One region of the Agarivorans sp. MS3-6 genome, then DNA from elsewhere that is predicted to be linked to it. Evidence: predicted binding sites of a transcription regulator. Region 1 holds the regulator's gene; the other holds the start of a gene.

Evidence for each region. The regulator FliA, encoded in region 1, starts transcription of late flagellar genes. The targets are predictions, from matches to a motif close to CTAAAGNTNNNNNNNNNNNNGCCGATA.
Region 2: a site for FliA is predicted at 1,938-1,964, ahead of ACVFI8_RS00410 (flagellar protein MotY). Genes of this name have one in related genera too.

The regions. Positions count from the first base shown of each region.
Region 1 is NZ_CM134202.1:598,368-610,573, forward strand. It holds gene ACVFI8_RS02795 (flagellar motor protein) at 1-538, opposite strand, end outside; gene ACVFI8_RS02800 (protein-glutamate methylesterase/protein-glutamine glutaminase) at 531-1,664, opposite strand; gene ACVFI8_RS02805 (chemotaxis protein CheA) at 1,690-3,798, opposite strand; gene ACVFI8_RS02810 (protein phosphatase CheZ) at 3,810-4,550, opposite strand; gene cheY (chemotaxis response regulator CheY) at 4,564-4,947, opposite strand; gene ACVFI8_RS02820 (RNA polymerase sigma factor FliA) at 5,074-5,793, opposite strand; gene ACVFI8_RS02825 (MinD/ParA family ATP-binding protein) at 5,786-6,679, opposite strand; gene flhF (flagellar biosynthesis protein FlhF) at 6,669-8,105, opposite strand; gene flhA (flagellar biosynthesis protein FlhA) at 8,137-10,248, opposite strand; gene flhB (flagellar biosynthesis protein FlhB) at 10,347-11,474, opposite strand; gene fliR (flagellar biosynthetic protein FliR) at 11,494-12,206, opposite strand, start outside.
Region 2 is NZ_CM134202.1:61,066-73,271, reverse strand. It holds gene ACVFI8_RS00420 (Na+/H+ antiporter family protein) at 1-1,205, opposite strand, end outside; gene rnt (ribonuclease T) at 1,198-1,872, opposite strand; gene ACVFI8_RS00410 (flagellar protein MotY) at 1,993-2,862, shown strand; gene nth (endonuclease III) at 2,874-3,509, opposite strand; gene ACVFI8_RS00400 (electron transport complex subunit E) at 3,506-4,189, opposite strand; gene rsxG (electron transport complex subunit RsxG) at 4,198-4,830, opposite strand; gene rsxD (electron transport complex subunit RsxD) at 4,827-5,891, opposite strand; gene rsxC (electron transport complex subunit RsxC) at 5,884-8,124, opposite strand; gene rsxB (electron transport complex subunit RsxB) at 8,125-8,685, opposite strand; gene rsxA (electron transport complex subunit RsxA) at 8,695-9,273, opposite strand; gene nrdD (anaerobic ribonucleoside-triphosphate reductase) at 9,620-11,740, shown strand; gene nrdG (anaerobic ribonucleoside-triphosphate reductase-activating protein) at 11,741-12,206, shown strand, end outside.

The sequences.
Region 1 (12,206 bases):
CCTGACCTAACTGTTCTGGGCTGCTGAGAAAATCCATGGCTTGAATTAACCCTAACACTGCGCCTAATATTCCTACAGTAGGGCAATAGCCCCCCATCGCTTCAAACACACCGGCTTGACGATCTAGCCGACTCTGCTCAAGATCTATAACGTCTTCTAAGGCTTGTTTTACTTGTTGTGGCTCGGCGCCATCGACCAGCATTTCTAGGCCTCGTAGGCTGAAACTATCGGCATGCTGTTGTTGAGTTTCTAAAACCAGATAACCGTCTTTTCGAACAGTATTAGACCAGCTCAATATTAACTTTATCTGGCTTTGGGTATCGTAGCTAGAATTTTGCCAAACTCTTGGCGCGGCTTTAATCGCTTGCAGAAACTGGGCTGAAGGCGTTTGCAACATCACCGCCCCAATAGTGCCGCCTAAAACGATAAATAAAGCATGTAGGTTAATCAGATCACTTAGCTCGCCGCCAGCCAACATATGACCGAAGCCAACTGCAGAAAACGCCAAAAATATACCAAAGACGCTAAGTTTATCCATTTCCTATTTCCGCGACTATCGCATCTGAGAAACGCTCTAGTGGCAGTTGATTAGAGGCTAAACCGGCGCTAGCGACGGCTTGTGGCATACCGTAAACAACACAACTAGCCTCATCTTGAGCCCAGATTGTTGAGCCTTGTGCTTTTAACAGGCGACAGCCGTCTCTGCCGTCTGCCCCCATCCCGGTGAGAATCATGGCTAATACGTTGCCTTGATGGCTTTTTGCTAAAGACGCAAAAGTAATATCGACACAAGGTTTGTAATTTACTTTGTCATTGCCCTCAATGATACGGATTCGACCGTGGGCACCTCTCGACTCAATCAGCATTTGTTTGCCGCCAGGTGCAAGGTAGGCCCAGCCGGGTCTTAAGTCATCACCGTCTTCTGCTTGTTTGACATTTATTTTAGATAAGCTGTTTAAACGTTGGGCAAATGCAGCAGTAAAGGTCGCGGGCATATGTTGAACCAACAGAATAGGCTTAGAAAAACCCGCGGGGATTTGAGTTAATATCATTTGCAAAGCTACGGGGCCGCCGGTGGATGTGCCAATGGCAACCAATTTATAGCGCTTACCAGAAGGCTTAAAGCGAGTAGCAGGGCTTGGCCTCTCAATGGTTGAGGTAGCTACAGTGGTTTTATTTACTGGAGAATGACCCGTTGATGGACTAACGCGCCTTGCTGAAGGTGTTGAGCTTGCAGGGCTAATTGGCGCACGGCGCGCCATAACACGGCGCCGAGCGATTGCTTTTACCCGTTGTTGCAGTAAGCTAACTGCTTCTTCGCGGTCTCTGGCAATATCCTCAAACTTTTTGGGAATAAAGTCTAAGGCACCTGCGTCTAAGGCCTCTAAGGTGGCTTTTGCGCCGTCATGAGTAAGAGAAGAAAACATCAATACCGGTGTAGGATACTTAGCCATTATCTCTTTAACAGCGGTGATCCCGTCCATCACTGGCATTTCAATATCCATGGTAATCACATCGGGCTTAAGCCTAGCGACCATTTCAATGGCTTCTTTACCATTTTTGGCGGTTTCAATCACTTCTAACGCAGGATCTGCGTTAATTATTTCGCTTACCCTACGTCGAAAAAAGCTTGAATCGTCAACTACTAAAACTTTTATAGCCATACTCAATTCTTCTTGGAGGCAACGCTTACATTTTACGAGCGTAGCGTTTTAACAGACTAGGGATATCGAGTATTAGAGCGATACGGCCATCACTGGTGATAGTCGCTCCTGCCATACCAGGAGTACCTTGCAGTAACTGGTCAAGCGCTTTAATCACGACTTCTTCTTGGCCAATCAGGTTATCAACCACAAAACCCACTTGCTGAGGACCAATTTGCACGATCACAACATGGCCTTGCGAACTTCGTTGACCGGGCTGCATATTCTTAATTAACCAATCCTGCAAATAAAATAGCGGAATCGCTTTATCTCGAACAATAACGGTTTCTTGGCCGTCGACAACGTTGGTTTTAGTTAAATCAAGGTGGAAGATTTCATTAACACTGGTTAGCGGTAAGGCAAATGTTTGCTTGCCAACATCTACCATCAAGGTAGGTAAAATAGCCAGCGTTAACGGAACTTTGATTTGCAGAATGGTGCCTTCGCCTAACTTAGAGTCGATATCAACCGATCCATTAAGTTGGGTGATGCTGGTTTTCACCACGTCCATACCCACACCACGCCCAGAAATGTCTGAAATTTCAGTTTTGGTAGAAAAACCAGGGGCAAAAATCAAACTGTAGGCGTCTTTATCTGGCATGCGAGCCGCAGCATCAGCGTCTAACACTCCGCGCTCAATGGCAATGCCTTTCAATTTGTCAGCGTTCATGCCGGCACCATCATCTTCAATTTTCAATAAGATGTGGTCTCCTTCTTGAGAAGCAGACAAACGAATAACACCGGTACGAGGTTTACCTGCAGCGACACGAATATCAGGCATCTCGATACCGTGATCTACTGAGTTTCTGACTAAGTGGACCAAAGGATCGGCGAGAGCTTCTACCAAGTTTTTATCGAGGTCGGTCTCTTCACCCACTAATTCTAAATTAATATCTTTCTTCAGGCTTCGCGCTAAATCACGTACCACCCGAGGAAAACGACCAAATACTTTCTTGATCGGCTGCATACGCGTTTTCATCACCGCGCCTTGCAAATCTGCGGTCACCACGTCTAAATTAGCGGTGGCCTTAGACATATCTTCGTCGTTACTCACTAAACCTAAACTGACAAGGCGGTTTCTCACTAATACGAGCTCACCGACCATGTTCATTATCTCGTCTAAAGTACGAGTATCAACACGAACCGTGGTTTCGCCTTGCGGTGCTTGTTTAGCGGCCTTCGCTGGCTCTTTAGCCGCCGCAGCAGGCTTGGCCGCAGCGGCGGGCTTAGCAGCCGGTTTTGGCGGCGCTTTTGGTGCCGGTGTCGCAGCTTTGGCTGCTGGAGCCGGTGCTTTTGGCTCAGGCGCTTTTCCTGCACCATGTAATTGGTCTAACAGTTTTTCAAATTCGTCATCGCCTATTTCACCATCACTAGCCGGGCTAGCAGCAGCGGTTGGCGCTTTAGCAGCGGGAGTTTTTGCGGTGGGCGCATTAGAGCCATGCAGCTCATCAAGTAGTTTCTCGAATTCGTCATCAGAAATATCGCCTGCACTGGCAGCACTCGGAGGGCTAGCAGGGGCTGGCGGAGTAGCGGGCGCATTGGGCGCAGCACCACCATGTAGTTCATCGAGCAAACGTTCGAATTCGTCGTCACTGATTTCATCAATGCTGGCACCACCAGCAGCGACATCAGCAGCAGGCGCAACCGGTTCAACAGGCTGCTCTACCACCACTTCTGGTTCTGGTGCAACCACCTCATCGGCGGACTCTGGTTTAGAGAGTTGATGTAAACGCTCGATAATTTCAGGAGAAGCAGGGGTTAAGGGCTCGCGAGCTTGCACTTGACCAAACATATCGTTGACCGCGTCGAGAGCTTCAAGGATTACATCCATTAACTCTGAAGATACGCCTCGCCCGCCATTACGGAGAGTGTCAAAAACGTTTTCTGCACCGTGACATACATCAACCAGTTCAGTTAATGACAAAAATCCCGCACCGCCTTTTACGGTGTGGAAACCTCTGAAAATGGCATTCAATAGGTCACTATCATCAGGACGTTTTTCTAAATCAACCAACTGCTCAGAGAGCTGTTCAAGAATCTCTGCCGCCTCTACGAGAAAGTCTTGTAAGATGTCTTCATCTACATCAAACGACATGCGCTACTCCCTTAAAATCCTAAACTAGATAACAGGTCATCAACATCATCTTGATCGTTGACTACGTCATCCCTTTGCTCTTTATTTATTATTGGACCTTCAGCTTCTATCGCTGATTTGGTGACCGGCTCAGCTTTAGCTAATTCGCTTTTCTCTGCACCGAATAAAGTCAGCATTTCTACCAAACTTTCTTCTACCTCTTGCACTAAGGTGATGACTTTACGGATCATTTGCCCGGTGAGGTCTTGAAAGTCTTGTGCCATCAATATCTCTGTCAACATGCTACGTAGTTTATCTGCATTTGTTGAAGAACTATTAAGGAAAATATCGATTTGGTGACACAGCGCCTTAAATTGGCCCAATTCAATTCGCCGTTCCATCAAACTCTGCCAAATCGGCATTATATCGTTGATGTCACTGGTTAATTTATCAGCAATGGGTAAGCCAGACTCTACCGCGTCCATGGTTTTGTTGGCTGCTTGGTCGGTCATTTCAATGACGTAATTTAAACGCTCTTTAGCGTCTGGAATTTCTTGATTCGCCAGCTCGTTAATACGCATATCGAGCTTAAAATCATTTAAAGAATCGTGGAGTTGACGAGTGAGCTGCCCAACTTTATCAAATAGCAGATTAGCTTTAGGTGCGCACAACTCACTAACGAGTTGATTGGCCTCTGCTACATTGCCTTGTTCAAGCAACGACACCAATTGTTTGGCATCAGCTAACGAAATAATCGGATTATCGGTGCTCACGCATCTTCCTTTATTATTGTAATCGTTCGAAAATCTTATCTAGCTTCTCTTTTAATGTAGCAGCAGTGAACGGTTTCACAATGTAGCCATTTACACCAGCTTGTGCAGCTTCGATAATTTGTTCGCGCTTAGCTTCTGCCGTTACCATTAACACAGGCAAATGAGCAAGGCTTTCATCGGCACGAATATTTTTCAATAAATCGATGCCTTCCATGCCAGGCATGTTCCAATCTGTTACTACAAATTCGAAATCGCCACCTTTAAGCATCGGTAATGCCGTATTGCCATCATCAGCTTCATGTGTGTTATTAAAGCCAAGGTCTCTCAATAGGTTTTTAATAATCCTTCTCATTGTTGAAAAATCGTCAACAACCAGAATTTTCATATTTTTATCCAAGGTACTTCCCCCAACAGGATGCTTGCTAGCTCACAACTGAGCCATAAATTTATAATATGTAGATATTATGCCTTAATAAACACAATATTAGTCCATCTTTTATTAGTTTTGTAAGGATGAATTTCGCTATTGTGTCCAATCTCGCATTCGAGTTTTCACTCTGGCCAGTGCTTGACTATGAATTTGGCTCACACGAGACTCACTTACGCTCAATACTTCACCAATCTCTTTTAGGTTTAATTCTTCGTCGTAATACAAAGACAATACGAGGGCTTCACGCTCTGGTAGCCCCTTAATGCACTCTGCTAAAGACTGCTGAAAACGTTGGTTGGCAAAGCCTTCAAAGGGACGATTAAGCTCGCGACTTTCTTCGCTTGAGATAACATCTTCACTTACGCCGAGGTCTTCAATGCCAAGGATTCGGCCACTATTAACATCGGCCAGCATTGAGTGGTATTCATTAATACTCACTCCCAGTTTTTCGGCTATTTCTGCGTCTTTGGCATCACCATTTTTTTCTCTTTCTACCGCCGCAATCGCATCGTTAATAGCGCGGCTGTTTTTATGTACAGATCGTGGTACCCAATCACCTCGACGAATCTCATCCAGCATAGAACCGCGAATACGGATCCCGGCATACGTTTCAAAACTCGCCCCTTTAGAGCCATCGAAATTACGGGCGGCTTCAATTAATCCAATCATGCCTGACTGAATTAAGTCGTCAACGATGACGCTTGCTGGCAATCTAGCCATAAGGTGGTGGGCAATCCGTTTAACCAAAGTCGCATGACGCTCCACTAAAACATTAGTGTCGTTCACGCTGGCATAAGCGGCAACTTTATTCACTAAGCTGTTCTCTATTTTTGCGTTGACCAAATTCGAGAAGATTCTCGATGAAAAACTCTAAATGTCCACCCGCTTGCTCTGGTATTGGCCAAGTGGTGGCTTTATTTGCTAAGGAGCGAAACGCTAATGAGGCCGGTGATTTTGGATACGCTTCTACAACAACCCGCTGCTTTCTTACTGCCAACCTAACGTTATTGTCATAAGGGATACAAGACACCAATTCTAAGGTTGCATCGAGAAACCGGTCTGTGACTCGGGTAAGCTTAGCAAACAATTCTTGCCCTTCTCTTAGGCTACGTATCATATTGGCCACAATTTTAAACTTATACACTCCATGATTATTAGAGAGTAGCTTAATCAGCGCGTAAGCGTCAGTTATTGAGGTGGGCTCGTCACAAACAACCACAACAATGTCTTGTGAGGCTTTCGCAAAACTTAACACCATATCGGAGATACCTGCAGCAGTATCAACCAACAAAACATCAATCGGCGTTTTTAGGCTGCTAAATGCGCGAATCAAGCCTGCATGCTCTGCCGGGCTTAACTCGACCATTGACTGAGTACCAGAAGTGGCAGGGGCAATCAGAATGCCGTTAGGCCCTTCTACGAGCACTTCGTCTAAGGTGCACTCTCCCGATAAGACATGAGATAAGTTTTTAGTTACCCGCAAACCCAGTAATACATCTACGTTCGCTAGACCCAAATCGGCGTCTAATACCATAACGCGTTTACCTTGTGCGGCCATGGCGATACCCATGTTTAGGGTAACGTTGGTTTTACCTACCCCACCTTTACCACCGGTGACAGCGATAACTTTTACATTATTTTTTTGTTGCATCATTCTGAGGCCGCTAGCTTGATCAAATTCATTATCTTTAGAATACATCTGAAACCTTCTGCTGCTCGGTTTCACTGAACCAGAAATGTTGTTGGGTATTGGAGTCCATCACTGATAAAGCTTGCTCTATCAACTTACTCGGCTCGGCCACCGCTATATCTTCTGGTACTTGCTGACCATTAGTCACGTAACTTATTGGTAAAGCGTGGCGCAAAGTGACATTGAGTACTTCACCTAAGGCTAAGCTTTCATCCAATTTGGTAAGTATGGTACCAGCTAAGGGAATGCGTTGGAATTGGTTCACAGTTTCTTCAATTACTCGGCGCTGAGCATTGGCTGACATGACTAAGTAGTTGCGAATATTAACGCGACTATTTTTCACCAACTTGTCTAATTGCTCATGCAGACGCAGATCGCGCTGACTCATTCCGGCTGTATCAATTAGCACCAATTTTTTGTCTTTAAATTGATAGAGTAGCTGCGATAACTCTTCTTCGTCATTGGCTACGCGAACAGCACACCCCATAATTTTTCCATAGGTAGCTAACTGTTCGTGAGCACCAATCCGATATGTATCGGTGGTTATCATTGCCACACTGTCGGGGCCATGGCGCATTGAAAATTGGGCCGCTAACTTCGCAATAGTGGTGGTTTTACCCACACCAGTAGGCCCCAGCAAAGCGATTGCGCCACCTTTCAATAAGATTTCATCTTGACCCACCGGTAACTGATTGGCGAGTAACTCGCGTAAATGCTGCCAACCTTCTTGAACCCCTAACTCTTCAGGGATGTAGCCGGCAATTTGGTCTGCCATGTCTTCATCAAAGCCAACCACTTGTAACTGCTTTATCAACATTGCTCGTACAGGCTCTTGGCGCTCTACTTCCTGCCACATTAAACCCGATACTTGATGCTCTAGCAGCTTACGCATGGCTGCCATTTCTTTCTTGAGCTCGCCGACTTCGCTGGCACTGGCGTCTTGAGCAACCGGATTAGGGCTTCGTTGTTGCGCTTTACTTGATAACGAACCTTGCTGAACCCAGCCTTGTTGCTGCGCAATTGAGCGCGGAGCTTGAACCGTGCGAGGACGCTGGTTGTCTGCTTGGCTCTGAGATTTGGCGCGAGTAGATTGCTGTAAATTTTCTTTCTGACGTTTTTGATGACGCTGCATAAAATTAGTGAGATTGTCTTTTAGGCTAGCGTTTTCGTCAAAATCATGACTAGGGTGACTGTTTGTTGGCGTTTTACGTGCAGGTGAACTTGGAGCAGCCGATAATTTGACACTATCTTCAGCCAACTCTCGCGTTGTGGTACTGGCTGCCTCGCCGGCGCTTGAAGGTTCAATGGCAGCTACGATCTCGATGCCACCAGTAACCTTTTTGTTAGACATTATCACCGCATCACTGCCAAGTGTTTCTTTTACTTCAGCAAGTGCAGTTCGCATGTCTTTTGCAAAAAAGCGTTTCATTTTCACTGTTCACCTTCCTTTTGCCAGTACGCTGAGGCTACTGCCCTACTGAACTCACAATACGTATTTGTTTGTCTTCTGGTACTTCTTGATAAGAAAGTACTCTTAACGCTGGTAGTGCTGTTTTAACAAACCGAGACATGCTTGAGCGCAATATTCCCGAGGTTAATAAAATAGCAGGTTGGCCAGCCAGCTCTTGGTTTTGACATGCTTCAGTGAGTGACACTTGAAGTTTCTCAGCCAAACCAGGCTCCATCCCTGCTCCATCATTTCCAGCTGCCTGCATAGACTGATGCAATATTTGCTCCAAGTCTGGCGATAAAGTAATGACGGGTAATTCAGCTTCGCTGCCAATCAACTCTTGGACAATCAGGCGTTTTAGGGAAATGCGGCATGCTGCGGTAAGAATATCTGCATCTTGGCTCTTCGGACCATACTCCACTAAGGTCTGAACGATGCTGCGCACATCACGCACCGGCACCCCTTCATTAAGCAAGTTCTGTAGTACCTTAACCACCGTTGATAAGCTCAATACATCTGGTACTAAGCCTTCGACCAATTTAGGTAAGTTATTACCTAGCATATCCAACAAGTTTTGAACTTCTTCATGGCCCAGTAGGCTCGAGGCATTATTGGTCAGTAACTGGCTCAAATGGGTAGCAACAACCGTTGCCGAATCGACCACGGTGTAACCAAGTGTTTGCGCATGTTCACGTTGTTCTGTAGCAACCCAAGCAGCTTCTAAACCAAACGCTGGATCGGTCGTCGCCTGCCCTTCTATCTTACCAAAAACTTGGCCAGGATTAATCGCCATTTCGCGGTCATGGAATACTTCAGACTCGCCGTAAGTCACCCCCATTAAGGTAATTCGATACTGGTTTGGCCCTAAGTCTAAGTTGTCTCTAATGTGCACTGCGGGCACCAAAAAGCCGAGGTCTTGAGATAATTTTTTACGCACGCCTTTGATGCGCGCGAGTAATTCACCCCCCTGAGTCTTATCGACTAATGGGATAAGGCGATAGCCCACTTCTAAGCCAATAACATCCACCGGTTGAACATCGTCCCAACCTAGCTCTTTCGGCTCACTGCTAGACCCAGTATTTGCTGTGGATGGTTGTAGCGCGGTATCGGCCACTTTTTTCGCGTCAGCTTTATGGCGCATCCACGCTGCGCCTAAACATACCGCGGCACAAGTTAAAAATGCTAAATGCGGCATGCCTGGCACGATACCCATTACAAATAGAATCGACCCACAAATGATCATGACCCGAGGGTCTTTAAACATCTGCAGACTGACTTGCTCGCCCATATCGGCTTCGGTATTTTGGCGAGTCACAATCAAGGCTGCAGCAATAGATAATAATAGAGATGGGATTTGTGCAACCAAACCATCACCAATGGTCAGTAGTGTGTAGACCTCAGCAGCCTCACCGAAGGTCAGGTCATGCTGAGCGACACCAATGATAAAACCGCCAAGAATGTTGATGAACAAAATCAATATCCCGGCGATGGCGTCACCTTTTACAAACTTACTGGCACCATCCATTGAACCGTAAAAGTCGGCTTCGTTGGTGACATCAGCTCGGCGTTCTCGCGCTTGCTCTTGGTCGATAATGCCAGCGTTAAGGTCGGCATCAATCGCCATTTGCTTACCCGGCATGGCATCCAAGGTGAAGCGTGCGCTTACTTCTGCAATCCGGCCAGCACCTTTGGTTACCACCACAAAGTTGATAATCATTAAGATTAAAAACACCACTAGACCTACGGCGTAGTTACCCCCGATCACCACCGAGCCAAATGCTTCAATAACATTACCCGCTGCGTTGCCACCGTTGTGACCTTCCAGTAATACGACTCGAGTAGAGGCAACGTTTAACGCCAAGCGTAATAAGGTGGCAATTAACAACACGGTGGGGAATACAGCAAAATCTAATGGTCGTTTAGTATAAACCGCCACTAGCAGCACGATAAGCGCCAGTGAAATGTTAAAAGCGAATAAAATATCTAGCAGCCAAGCTGCCATGGGTAATACAACCATACCCAAAGTGGCTAGCACCACCATTGGGGTGCCAAATCCTTTTATGATATTTACATCAACTTTTTTTAGATCTTTAAGCTTAAAGCTGGTGAGGCGATTGATGATTTCCATAAATGACGAAATACTGACTTCTTAACGACTGATTGAATGAGAAAAGCAATAACTGAGCCAACAACTAAGCTTGGGAAAGCGGAAGGATAAAATTGCGTTCAATATCGCAACTCGTTTGGAATAGGTAAGTCATCGGCAACCGGCTTAGGCCGCTTACCTTTACCTTTGCGGTATTGCTCCAACTGGAAAACAAAAGCCAGAATTTGGGCCACCGCTATGTATAAGCCTTCTGGTATATCATGCCCTAATTTCGTGGTGTGAAACAATGAACGCGTTAAGGCGGGTGCCTCCATGATGGGAACTTCATAGTGGCGTGCAACTTCACGAATTTTCATTGCTACTTCATCTACGCCCTTAGCCACCACTTTTGGCGCGCCCGTCCCATTGGTGTCATATTTTAAGGCCACCGAATAATGGCTTGGGTTAGTCACCACCACATCTGCTTGCGGCACATCGGCCATCATTCTGCGCGCAGCCATCTCCATTTGTAGACGACGGATCCGGCCTTTAACCTCAGGGCTACCTTCCATGTTTTTGTGTTCGTCTTTAACCTCTTGCTTAGACATTTTCAGCTGTTTGGTGTGGTTCCATATCTGATAAGGCACATCAATGATCACAATAACAATAAGGCTACATACTAAGGCCAACAGCATCCACTGCAGCATATCTAATGCATTGACAATTGAACCAGGAATGGACTGCATGCTTAACGATAAGATATCAGCAAATTTCCAGCGCAGTACAAACCATACCACCCCAGCTATCACCAATACTTTCGCGACACTTTTTATAAATTCAACAAAGGCCTGAACCCCCACCATTCGCTTAATGCCTTGCTTTGGCGACATTTTACTGGCTTTCGGCCGCATAGCTTCCCAGCTGAAAGAAATCCCCCCGAGCAAAGTATTGCCAATGAAAGCTGCCAGCATAATAAAGCTCATAATCCAAATTAATGGGCTTGCCAGCAAACTCGCCATTGAACCAATGATTTTTAGCATCAAGTTTACATCAAACACTTGCTCTCGAGTTAAACTGAAGGCCAGCTGAAACACCTTTACCATTGCCTCGGCTAACATCTCACCAAAGAACATGATGGACATTGCTGCCACAATCAACACCGCGGCGGTACCGAGTTCTTTTGAACGAGCTACTTGGCCTTTATTTCGCGCATCATCGAGTTTTTTCCCCGTGGGGTCTTCGGTTTTTTCTTGATCGTCATCCGCCATAAGATTCTCGGCCTAAGGCTTAACACCCTATTTGAAGCAAGCTACACGCTGTGCTTCGGCCAACCTCCCACTGTCGTTCGAAATGTGCCAAAAAACCACCAATGGTGAGCCACAAAATAAATAGCCCAAATAACATACTGACCGCAAAACCAATACTAAAGATATTCAGCTGTGGCGCTGCCCGAGTCATGATACCAAAGGAGAAGTTAACCAATAACATGGCCACCACAGAAGAAATAGATAAGGCTAACGCCGCCAAAAACAACTGAGAATACCACCCTGCCAGTTGTTGATAATCAATACTTGTTAAACCGTTCATGCCAATAGGGATGGTTTCAAAGCTCATTGCTATTAGGGTAATTAATTGTAAATGGCCATCCATTGCGAGGAACAACAAGGTAGCTAACAATAAATAGAATTGGCCGACAACCGGTGTGCTTTGGCCATTATTAGGGTCAACCATCGAGGCAAAACCTAAACTGGTTTGCATGGCAATGATTTGTCCACCGACCACAAAAGTTTGCATCAGTAGCTGTGAAATAAAGCCAATTGCCGCACCAATCAACACCTGCTGCAAGATCACAATAATCGCTTGAAAAGAAAACACTTCAATGCCTTGAACATCGGGTAATACCGGTACTAGCGCGAAGGTGATCGCTAAGGCGAGTAATAAACGCACTCTAGTGGGCACAGATTTACCCCCAAAGCTTGCCAAAACCATTAATAGCGCGG
Region 2 (12,206 bases), 540 kb from region 1:
CCTAAAGTGGAGTCTGAAGCTGGCGAACCGGCATCCCCTAGCGCTGCAGCCGTGCCGACAAGCGCTACAGTGGCTAATTCAGAGAAACCTAAGGACAAAGCCAGTGGCACGTAGATAGCGGCTATGATCGGAATGGTTGAAAATGACGACCCAATACCCATCGTAATCAGTAACCCCATTATTAGTAGTACAGCGGCAGCAAACATTTTGTTGCTACCCAAAATCTGCCCCACGCTGTCGACTAGGTCGGGTACGCCGCCCGTTGCTTTCATCACTCCGGCAAAACCATTTGCTGCAATCATAATGAAGCCGATAAGCGCCATCAGTTTTACGCCTTCGACAAATAGGTCTTGGCTATTCTGCGGCCGTAAACCAGCGGCTGTAGTCAGTAATAAAAATCCGCACAAAGCGCCCATAATAATCGAGCTGGTGTACACATTGACAGCAAGAGCAATCAGGATGATGGCAAGGTTAAGCCATAAACGGGGCGCACTGATGATGACTTCTGCTGAGCCTTGAGAATGTTTGCTTAGCGCTACAGTCTGATAAACACGCGGTTTACGGTAGGATACAAACACAGCGATAAACAACCCACAAATCATACCGAGAGCAGGAATTGTCATGGCGATGGGTAATTGCGCTTTATCTATGACTAAGCCGGCACTTTCGATATTGGTGTGTAACAACTGATTTAAGAAAATACTACCGAAGCCATAGGGCAACCACATATAAGTGGTGACGAGACCAAAAGTGATACAACAAGCAATGATACGTCGGTCAATATTGAGCTGGTTAAATGCTGCTAACAAAGGGGGGATCAATATTGGTATAAAAGCAATATGTACGGGCACTAAGTTTTGAGAAGAGACCGCCATCAGAATGATCGCCAATAGCATCAACCACTTAACCAAGGCCAAACGTTTGTCGCGATGTTGATCCACGGCACTAACAATTTTGTGGGCGATTAAATCAGTTAAGCCGCTACGGGATATCGCCACGGCAAACGCCCCAAGCAAAGCATAGCTTAGGGCGATATTGGCGCCATCACCTAGGCCACCCTCAAAGCTGGCTATGGTATCAGCCAAGGGCATACCAGATACTAAGCCTCCAACGATGGCACTAATAGATAACGCTAAAACAACGTTTACCCTTAAAAGGCTTAACACCAACATTAAACAAACGGATAAAACAACGGGGTTAAACATTGTCTGTTCCTAGGTCACTATTGGCGTCTGTAGCAGGTAATGGCCACCCACCTAGAGCTTGCCATTTGTTTACGATTAAACAAAACAGCTCAGCCGTTTTTTGTGCGTCATATAAAGCAGAATGCGCTTCATCGTTATTAAACTCTAAACCAGCTGCACGCGATGCTTTGGCTAACACTGTTTGTCCTAGCGCCAAAGCGCTGATACTGGTGGTATCAAAACTGACAAATGGGTGAAAAGGATTACGTTTTATTTTACAGCGTTCTACTGCCGCATTAAAAAAGCCCATATCAAACGCAGCGTTATGTGCCACCATGACCGCTCGGTTACAGCCATGGGCTTTTAAAGCCTTGCGGATGGGTTTAAACATTTCTTTTAGCGCGGTATCTTCAGTTACCGCACCCCGTAAGGGGTTTTCAGGATCGATCCCGGTGAATTCTAAGGCTGCTTTCTCAAGATTAGCGCCAACAAAAGGCTCAACGTTAAACTGAACGCTTTCAGCCACATAAAGTTCTCCGGCATCATTAAAACTGAGCAAACAGGCTGCAATTTCTAACAATGCATCGGTGTTTGCGTTAAAGCCGGCGGTTTCGATGTCGATAACGACAGGGTAATAGCCTCTAAAACGGCTAGACATAAGCTGGGTAGTACGTTCTGTTATGGTCATAATGTGGCTAACTGTGCATATAGGCGCGCATTATTACAAAAGCTGAAAAGAATCGCGAATTTGCTTTAAAGATAATTGGCTGAATGCCGATAATTTATCTAGAAGAGAGGATTTCTGCTAATGAAACGTTATTTGTTGTTAACTCTGGCACTACACGCGGCCTCGTCACATGCTTATGTGCGCAACTATTCTGCGTCACTGGATGATTCTACTTGGGTGATCTCAAATAAAACGCCAATTGAATGCCGTATGGACCATTTTATTCCATCTTTTGGTGTCGCTAGCTTCGTCAGTAAAGCCTCTAAAGACGTTAATCTAGATTTCTATTTAGACATGTACAAAATTTCGGCTGAAACCCATCAAGTCTCTCTCCGTAGTGTTCCTCCATTATGGAAGCCAGGTGCAAGTTCAAGACAAATTAGTGAGTTGTCCTTTTACCAGCAGTTCGACGGTTATGTCGCGGCACAACCGGCTTGGCAGATGTTAAGTGAACTTGAAGATGGGAACGTGCCTACTTTTTACTTTGACGATTGGTACGCGAATAATAAAACAACCGCTGTCGGTATTTCGTCAATTAACTTCAAACAACAATATAATGATTTCCTTAAGTGCGTAGGGCGCTTATTACCGTATTCCTTTGATGACATCGCCTTCACGGTATTAACCTATAAAAGTAATAGCGATGAACTGACTCCTCGTTCTCAGAAACGTCTTCAATTGATAGGTAATTATGTAAAACATGACCCTGAGATAGACGTGGTATTGGTTGATGCTTACACCGATAGTTATGGTGGAAAATGGCTCAATCAGGAACTCTCCGAGAAACGAGCTAACTGGGTGAAAAGTTACTTTAAGTCTAGTGGTTTAGATGAAAGCGTGATCGAAGTTTCCGCTCATGGTGAACGACGCCACGTTGCTACTAATAGCAATATTCGTGGTCGGGATCGAAACCGCAGGGTAGTGATATCTTTAGGAAAAGACCTACTATAATGTTGTGGAGCTTACAGCTCCACCTTATCTTTAAACTCACACAAATCTTCAATAATACAACTACCACAACGGGGTTTGCGGGCTATGCAGGTATAACGCCCGTGTAAGATAAGCCAATGATGCACATCAACCTTAAACTCGGCAGGAACAACTTTAATTAGTTTCTCTTCAACCTCTTTAACGTTTTTACCCATAGCAAATTTTGTACGATTAGACACGCGGTCGATATGGGTGTCTACGGCTATTGTTGGCCATCCAAAAGCAGTGTTAAGGACAACATTCGCGGTTTTTCTACCAACGCCAGGTAAGGCTTCTAGGGCTTCTCTATTCTCGGGTACGATGCCGTTATGCTGTTCAAGCAGAATTTTGCAGGTCTTAATGAGGTTTTCAGCTTTTGAATTAAATAGCCCTATGGTTTTGATGTAACCCTTCAGTTGCTCTACGCCTAAATCATAAATAGCTTGAGGGGTATTCGCTATGGGGTAAAGCTTGTCGGTAGCTTTGTTTACCGACACGTCGGTAGCCTGGGCTGATAATAGTACCGCAGCCAATAATTCAAAAGGGCTACTAAAGTTTAGCTCTGTGGTGGGGTGAGGGTTGTTATCACGAAGCCGAGTGAGGATTTCTAAGCGCTTTTGTTTGTTCATAGTTGCTGAGTACTTTCCGTGGTGGTTACTGCGGTTTGTTGTTTGGCTTGTACACGGTTATCAATAATGTTTTTAAGCGCAATGATGAACCCCATCACTAGAAATGCGCCGGGTGGTAAGATTGCGACTAAAAAGTGTTCATTAAAATCAATCAATTGAACATAGAGAAATGAAGCCCAGTCTCCTAGTAGTAACTCAATCCCGTAGAATAGACTGCCATTGCCTAATAACTCTCTTATTGCCCCTACAAGCGCTAAAACCAAACCAAAACCAAGACCCATCATTAATCCGTCAAAAGCGGCTGCTTTTACTTGGTTTCGCGCTGCAAAGGCTTCAGCCCGACCAATAATTATGCAGTTGGTGACGATTAAGGGTATAAAAATTCCTAGGTTTTGATACAAGCCGTAAGTATAGGCATTCATGAGTAACTGAATACAGGTAACAAATGAAGCTATCACCATGACAAACACAGGAATTCGAATTTCTTTAGCAACCCATTTTCTAATCAGGGAAACGGTAGTATTAGAGGCAACCAACACCAACATGGTTGCTAGGCCTAAGCCCAGGGCGTTGGTTAACGTAGAGGTGACTGCAAGCAGTGGGCATAAACCAAGCAGTTGCACTAAGCCGGGATTGTTTTTCCAAAGGCCTTGCCACGCTAATTTTTTATATTCAGTCATTGCAGTCCTTAACACCCTTCGGCTAGCTGTTCTATTTTTTGTTGATTACGTGAATGGTAAACCAACACATTCTTCACCGCTTTAACCACCGCTCTAGGCGTAATGGTTGCGCCGGTAAATGCATCATATTGTCCGCCATCTTTTTTCACCGCCCATCGTGTATCCGTTTCGCTTAACAGCTGCTGTTGCTCGAACTGGTAGATCCAATCCGATTTACGGGTTTCAATTTTATCACCTAAACCTGGCGTCTCGTTATGCTGTACTACTCTTACGCCGCTAACCGTTCCGTTTACATTGATTCCGACCAATAGTCGAATGGCTCCACTATAGCCATCGGGTGCGGTAACCTGATAAACATAGGCCTTGGTTTGATGATCCAATGTGATTAAGCGAATTGAGTGAGGTTTATCAGTGCCCAAATATTGCTGGTTAATATCTTGGTAACAACGTTGAGTATAGAGGCTCGCTGCTAATGAGGCTGATAGCACTTCGTTGGTGGACCTCAGTAATTGCTTTTGTACCTGCTCTTCGATGCGCGGTTCAGTAAAGTAATTGACGATTACAACCAACAGGGTACAAGCGAAAGCAAACAGGGCCAACATGCCAGCATTCTTCGTTATAGATTGACGTTTAGTCGTCATTTTTTACTTCCTTCGCCGTAACCATAAACCCTCGGTTTGGTGAAATGATCTATCATTGGTACCGCCATGTTGCTGAGTAACACCGCGAAGGCAATAGCATCGGGATAACCACCATAGTTACGGATGACAAATACCAGTAATGCCACCAGCGAGGCGTAAATTAAGCGTCCTCGATTACTGGTTGCAGCGCTGACGGGATCGGTAAGAATGAAGAATGCGCCAATCATAGTTGCACCCGAAAATAGCTGAATAAGTGTCGGGATCGAATGATCAGGATTTATCGCACTCGATAATAAACTGAGTAGCAGTAAAGTGCCCAGAAAGCCTACTGGTATATGCCAACGAATCACTTTTAAATAAACCAGCGCTAAACCGCCTAACAAATAGGCTAAGTTAATCCATTGCCAACCTATTCCAGCTAAGCGACCAAATACCGAATGACTCGCAATTTCGGTTGAAGTAAAGCCCAACGTTAACTGAGTTTTCATTTCATCTAAAGGTGTTGCGATGGTGTGGCCATCAATGCTTGCGATTTGTTTAATGCTAAAACCATCTAGTGTAAAGCTACTAAAAATAAGTGAGATACCATCTACACTACTCAAGCTTTCCGTCAGTAAGCTTTGCGGAGGCATCCAGCTGGTCATCGTGACGGGGAAAGAAACTAATAACAATACGTAGGCGGCCATGGCGGGGTTAAAGATATTATGGCCTAACCCGCCGTATAGGTGCTTAACCACTAAAATGGCAAAACTACTCCCTATAATGGTTATCCACCAAGGCGCGTAAGCCGGCATGGCTAAACCTATAAGTACACCGGTTACTAGGGCGCTATTGTCACTGAGCGTTGCCCACACTGGGCGTTTACGCAGTACCATAACAAGCGCTTCACTGAATATTGCCATGAGGCTAGCCAATAAAACTTGAACTAAGGTACCTATGCCAAAAAAATAGCTTTGCACCAATAAACCCGGTACTAAGCATAAAATAACCCAAAACATTAAGGTGTTGGTTTTAAGTGGTGTTCGGACAAACGGAGAGCTTTGGATTTTGTTATTACTCATCGTTTAGTTTCTCTTCGTTTTGTTGATTGGCGAGTTTTTTGGCTTTGGCTCGAGCGACAGCAGCCGCTACCGCAGGGTTAACCTTTTTCTCTGCTTGTTGGGATACGTCTGCAGTCTCTGCTGTTTCAGCTAACTTTTTGGCTTTGGCTCGAGCGACAGCAGCCGCTACAGCAGGGTTAACCTTTTTCTCTGATTGTTGAGATACGTCAGCAGTCTCTGTTGTTTCAGCTAACTTTTTGGCTTTGGCTCGAGCGACAGCAGCCGCTACCGCAGGGTTAACCTTTTTCTCTGCTTGTTGGTTGGCTTCTGCAGGCTCAGAGAGATGCTTGGCGTCGAGTTTTTTCGCTTTAGCTCTTGCAATAGCAGCGTCTACAGCGGGGTTTGTCGCTTTAGCGCTGGTCTCTTCCTTAGCCTCTTCCGCAACCGGTTTACCCGCTGCCTTTTTAGCTTTGGCACGCGCAATAGCCGCTGCAACGGCGGGATTAGACGATTGGCTGTTGGCATCTTCTGTCGTACTGTCAGCGTCAGTCTGGTTAATACTCTTTTTAGCCTTTGCACGAGCAATCGCGGCCGCCACTGCAGGGTTAGACGAGCCCGCATTATTTTGTTTTTCTGCTCGGCGTTTAGCCTTGCGGGCTTCTCGCTGAGCAATGGCATCTTGGTTGTCGGGGATCCATTCGCCAGTTTCTGTTTGTATTGCGTTTGGCGCTTCAGTGCCTTTTTGTTTAACGCGAGCGAGAGCCGCAGCGACCGGATCGGGTTTCGAGCTACTGGTGTCGCTAGTTGTTTGGCTCTGTCTACGCAATGCTGCTTGTTGGTGTTTAGCTTTACGTTCTTGCTTGGCTTTCTCTAAACGAGCTTGGCGAGCATCAAAGCGTTGCTTGGCTATATCAGCCTCTTGTTGAGCGACGTCTTCGGCTTTAATCTTGGCTTTAGCTGTTCGGTAGTGTTGCACTAAAGAAATTTGGCTAGGGCATACGAAGGCGCAAGCACCGCATTCGATACAGTCCATCATGTTGAAATCACGTGCTTTTGATAAGTCGTTACCTTGAGCGAACCAATATAGTTGCTGGGGCAATAAACCCATAGGACAGGCTTGCGCGCACTCGCCACAGCGAATGCATGGGGATTCTTTAGCGGCTGCTTGAGGATCATTAACGATTAAGCAGTTAGTGGTTTTTACTACCGGAGCCGAGTTACTTGGTAGCATAAAGCCCATCATTGAGCCGCCCATAATTGTTGGAGTGGTACTGGCTGCTTGCAATTTGTTCGCTATCACGTCAGCCACCGAGGTGCCTATAGGTACCCAATAATTGCTCGGAGAGGTAACTAAATCACCGGCTAAGGTAACAATTCGAGATATCAGAGGCTCCCCAAGTGCTACCGCGCGATGTATTGCATAAGCGGTACCTACGTTTTGAACCAGCATTCCTAGGTCTAGCGGTAATTGCTGAGCAGCAACTTCTTTACCTGTGAGCACTTGGATTAACTGTTTTTCTCCACCAGAGGGATACTTAGTCGGTATACTTCGAATAACAATGCTTTCATCGGTATTCGCCTCTAGCGCATGAATAGCCGCGGGCTTATCGTCTTCAACCGCGATTATAGTGAGTTGAGGTTTAAGTACTTTCTGTAGTAATCGAACACCTTTGATAATCTCTTCAGCATAATTTTGCATTAAACAATCATCGGCCGAGATATAAGGTTCACACTCTGCGCCATTGATAATCAATACGTCTAGTGGCTTATGTGGAGTGATCTTTAATGCAGTAGGAAAACCTGCTCCACCCATGCCAGAAATGCCAGATTGGTGAACCCGTTGGCAGATTAACTCTGGTGTTTGTTGTTCTTCAGTTAAAGGGGCCGGCCATTGCGCATCTTGTTGCTCTGAATCCACCTTAATCACTACGCTCAGCTCTGGTATTGCCGATGCATGAGCGCTCACTCTTGGTTCAATAGCAATCACTTCGCCAGCGCACGAAGCATGAACTGGCGGAGCTTGGAAAAATTGCGATTGTGTCAATGCTTGACCACGCAAAACTTTTTCGCCAATCGACACTAATAATTTTCCGGCACTACCAATATGCTGCTGTACAGGAATACTCAATATTTCGGGGTCAGCGATGCGTTCTGGTATATCACAGTTAATGTTTTGCTTATTGGTTTCAGGATGCACACCACCTTGGTAGCCCCAAGTGAAACCTTGTTTAATTTTTTCTATCCAAGCAACCATCTATTTTTGTTCCTCAATGATTGCTACGTCAATTTGGTTTAGTTGCCAATCCCAGTTTTTAGTCGTCGTAGGCAAGGCACGCATTTCAATACAATCTGTAGGGCAGGGAGCAACACACAACTCACAACCGGTACACTCTTTAGTAATTACCGTATGCATATGTTTATTCGCGCCCATTATCGCGTCTACTGGACAGGCTTGGATACATTTTGTACAACCTATGCAAGCATCTTCAATAATAAAGGCCACTTTTTTTCGGTCATCATCTTTAACCGCTGATTCATCCAGTGGAATGGCTTCAACACCTAATAACTCGGCTATTTTAGCGACTGTTTCTTCTCCGCCAGGAGGACACTTATTGATGGCTTCGCCATTGGCAATGGCTTCAGCGTAGGGTTTGCAGCCGGGGTGACCACACTGCCCACATTGAGTTTGTGGTAGTAAGGCTTCTACTTGATCGGCAATCGGATTGCCTTCGACTTTATATTTGATCGCGGCGTAGCCTAAAATGGCGCCAAATATCAAAGCTAATAGAGTGATTGCTACTAGGGCTTCTAACATATTCCAATACTACTTAATTAAGCCGGCAAACCCGACGAAGGCTAAAGACATTAATCCGGCTGTGATCATGGCGATCGCAGCACCCTTAAACGGAACCGGGATATCTGCAACAACTAAGCGCTCTCGCATCGCGGAAAAAAGAATCAACACTAGAGAAAAGCCTGCAGCTGCACCAAAACCATAGATGATTGATTCAAACAAATCATGCTGTTCGTTGATGTTTAATAAGGCCACCCCTAAAACCGCACAATTTGAGGTTATTAATGGCAAATAGATACCTAATACTCTATGTAAAGCAGGGCTGGCTTTTTGCACAAACATCTCGGTAAATTGCACGACTACCGCAATCACCAGAATAAAGCTCATAGTGCGCAGGTAGATAATATCTAGTGGTGCTAATATATATTGCTCCACTAAATAAGAGCTCATTGAGGCTAAAGTCAGTACAAAGGTTGTAGCCAAGGCCATACCAATAGCCGTCTCTACTTTACTAGAAACGCCCATGAAGGGGCATAAGCCCAAAAATTTAACGAGTACAAAATTATTGACCAGTACAGTACTAATCAATAACAACAAATATTCAGTCATTTAAGTAAGATGCAGCGAAACCAGCGGCTATTATCCTCGTTTAATCACCGTATAACAACCGTCAGTTCAATGTGGGAAAGGAACCAATAATTTGCCGTGATAAATGATACATTTCTGAGCAAACAAATTAAGTTATTTAGCTTCGATTGATCTTGATCATTTGAATTTGCTTTAACGATTAAATCACTCGACTACCATATCTAGTGGGATCTACAATTTGTCACCACAATATGTGGATAAGCGCTCCGCTTGGCTTTTTTCAGACCTTTTGTCTTTCCAGCCCTTTAGTAGCGTGATGTCCAGTGTTTTTTTAGTTAAATGAGTGAGATAAATTGGAGCATAAATCGTGAAAACAGTCGTGATAAAACGTGATGGAAGCCGTGTACCTTACGACGCAAAGCGGATTGTAGACGCAGTACTGAAAGCTGCTGAAGCTCTAGGTGTCAAAGATAACTTAGTTGCACTACAAATTGCCCAACAGGTCACCGAGCAGTTTTTAACTCAAACAGAAGTTGATATTAACGATATTCAATCGTCGGTAGAAAACTGTTTGATGGAGAGCGACAACAAAACTTTGGCTCGTGCTTACATCGAATATCGCCACGATAGAGACGTGGCTCGCGACAAACGTAGTGTGCTTAATAGTGAAATTAGAGGTTTAGTTGAACAAAGCAATGCTGCTTTATTAAATGAAAACGCCAATAAAGACAGCAAGGTCATTCCTACTCAACGCGATCTATTAGCAGGTATTGTGGCTAAGCACTACGCTAAAACTCACTTGCTTCCAAGAGACGTAGTTAAAGCCCATGAAGCGGGTGAAATTCATTTTCACGATTTAGATTACGCCCCATTCTTTCCTATGTTCAATTGTATGTTGATTGATCTTGAAGGAATGCTCACCGGTGGATTTAAGATGGGCAATGCCGAAATCGAGACGCCAAAGTCGATTTCGACGGCTACCGCGGTTACGGCACAAATTATTGCCCAGGTAGCTAGCCATATCTATGGCGGCACAACCATCAATCGTATTGACGAAATTTTGTCTCCTTACGTATTAAAGAGTCACGAAAAACATTTAGCCACAGCTAAACAGTGGAATATTGCTGACGCAGATGCTTACGCTAAGGCGCAAACAGAAAAAGAATGTCACGACGCATTCCAATCGCTAGAATATGAAGTAAATACCTTACATACCGCTAACGGTCAAACACCGTTCGTTACCTTCGGATTTGGCTTAGGTTCGTGTTGGGCTTCACGCCTTATTCAACGGTCTATTCTAGAAAACCGTATTGCAGGGCTTGGCAAAAATGCCAAAACAGCGGTATTCCCTAAACTGGTGTTTGCCATTAAAGATGGCTTAAATCACAAGAAGGGCGACCCAAGTTACGATATTAAGCAACTGGCCCTTGAATGTGCGTCTAAGCGTATGTATCCCGATATTCTTAATTACGAAAAGGTAGTGGAAGTAACGGGTTCATTTAAAACCCCTATGGGTTGTCGTAGTTTCTTAGGTCCCTACCAAGAAGATGGCAAAGACATACATGACGGGCGTAACAACTTAGGCGTGGTTAGTTTAAACCTGCCTCGTATAGCGATTGAAGCAAAGGGCGATGAACAGCGCTTTTTTGAACTATTAGAACAGCGTTTAAGTGTGGCCAAAATGGGCTTAGATACTCGCATAGAGAGATTAAAAGGGGTGAAAGCCAAAGTTGCACCAATTCTCTACATGGAAGGGGCATGTGGTGTGAGGCTAAAAGCTGAAGATGACGTCTCTAAAATCTTTGAAAATGGTCGAGCTTCAATTTCCTTGGGGTATATTGGTCTTCATGAGACGGTTAACGCCTTATATGGTAACGACCACCACGTTTATGACAACAAACAGCTGCAACAAAAAGCCTTAGGTATTGTTACGGCTCTAAAACAAGCCACGTTACGTTGGGAAAAAGAAAGTGGCTATGCATTTAGTCTTTACAGCACACCAAGTGAAAACTTGTGTGACCGTTTTTGTCGTTTAGATGCCAAAAAGTTTGGCGTAATTCAAGATGTTACCGATAAAGGCTACTACACCAATAGCTTTCATTTAGACGTAGAGAAAAAGGTAAACCCATTCGATAAAATTGACTTCGAATTGCCATATCCGTCGGTAACCAGTGGTGGCTTTATTTGCTACGGTGAATACCCGAATATGCAAAATAATACTGAAGCACTGGAAGACGTATGGGACTATAGCTACAGTCGAGTGCCGTATTACGGCACTAACACCCCAATTGATGAGTGTTATGAGTGCGACTATACCGGCGAATTTAACTGCACCAGTAAAGGTTTTGAGTGCCCATCATGTGGTAATTCAGAAGCTAGCAAGGTGTCAGTGACACGACGAGTATGCGGCTATTTAGGCAGCCCCGATGCGCGCCCGTTTAACTACGGTAAGCAAGAAGAAGTTAAACGACGAGTCAAACACCTGTAAATGAATTATCTAAGTTATCATTCGGTTGATGTGGTAAATGGACAAGGTACCCGTTGTACCTTGTTCGTTGCTGGATGCGAGCATCAGTGTCGTGGCTGCTACAACCAAAAATCTTGGAGTTGCAATTCAGGCCACTTGTACACCGAACAACTTGAACAACAAATTATTGATGACCTAAACGATCCTCGTATTCGGCGTAAAGGTTTAAGCCTTAGTGGCGGAGACCCTTTACATCCGAACAACGTAGCAGCGGTGCATCGTTTAGTTCAACGGGTAAAAACCGAGTGTGTAGGCAAAGATATTTGGTTGTGGACGGGTTATCTATTGGCAGATCTAACCGCCAAACAACAAGCAGTAGTTAAGCTTGTTGATACCTTAATAGACGGAAAATATGAGCAAGCCTTAGCCGATCCTAAATTGCAGTGGCGTGGAAGTAGTAACCAAGTCATTTACCAACAACCTCTGC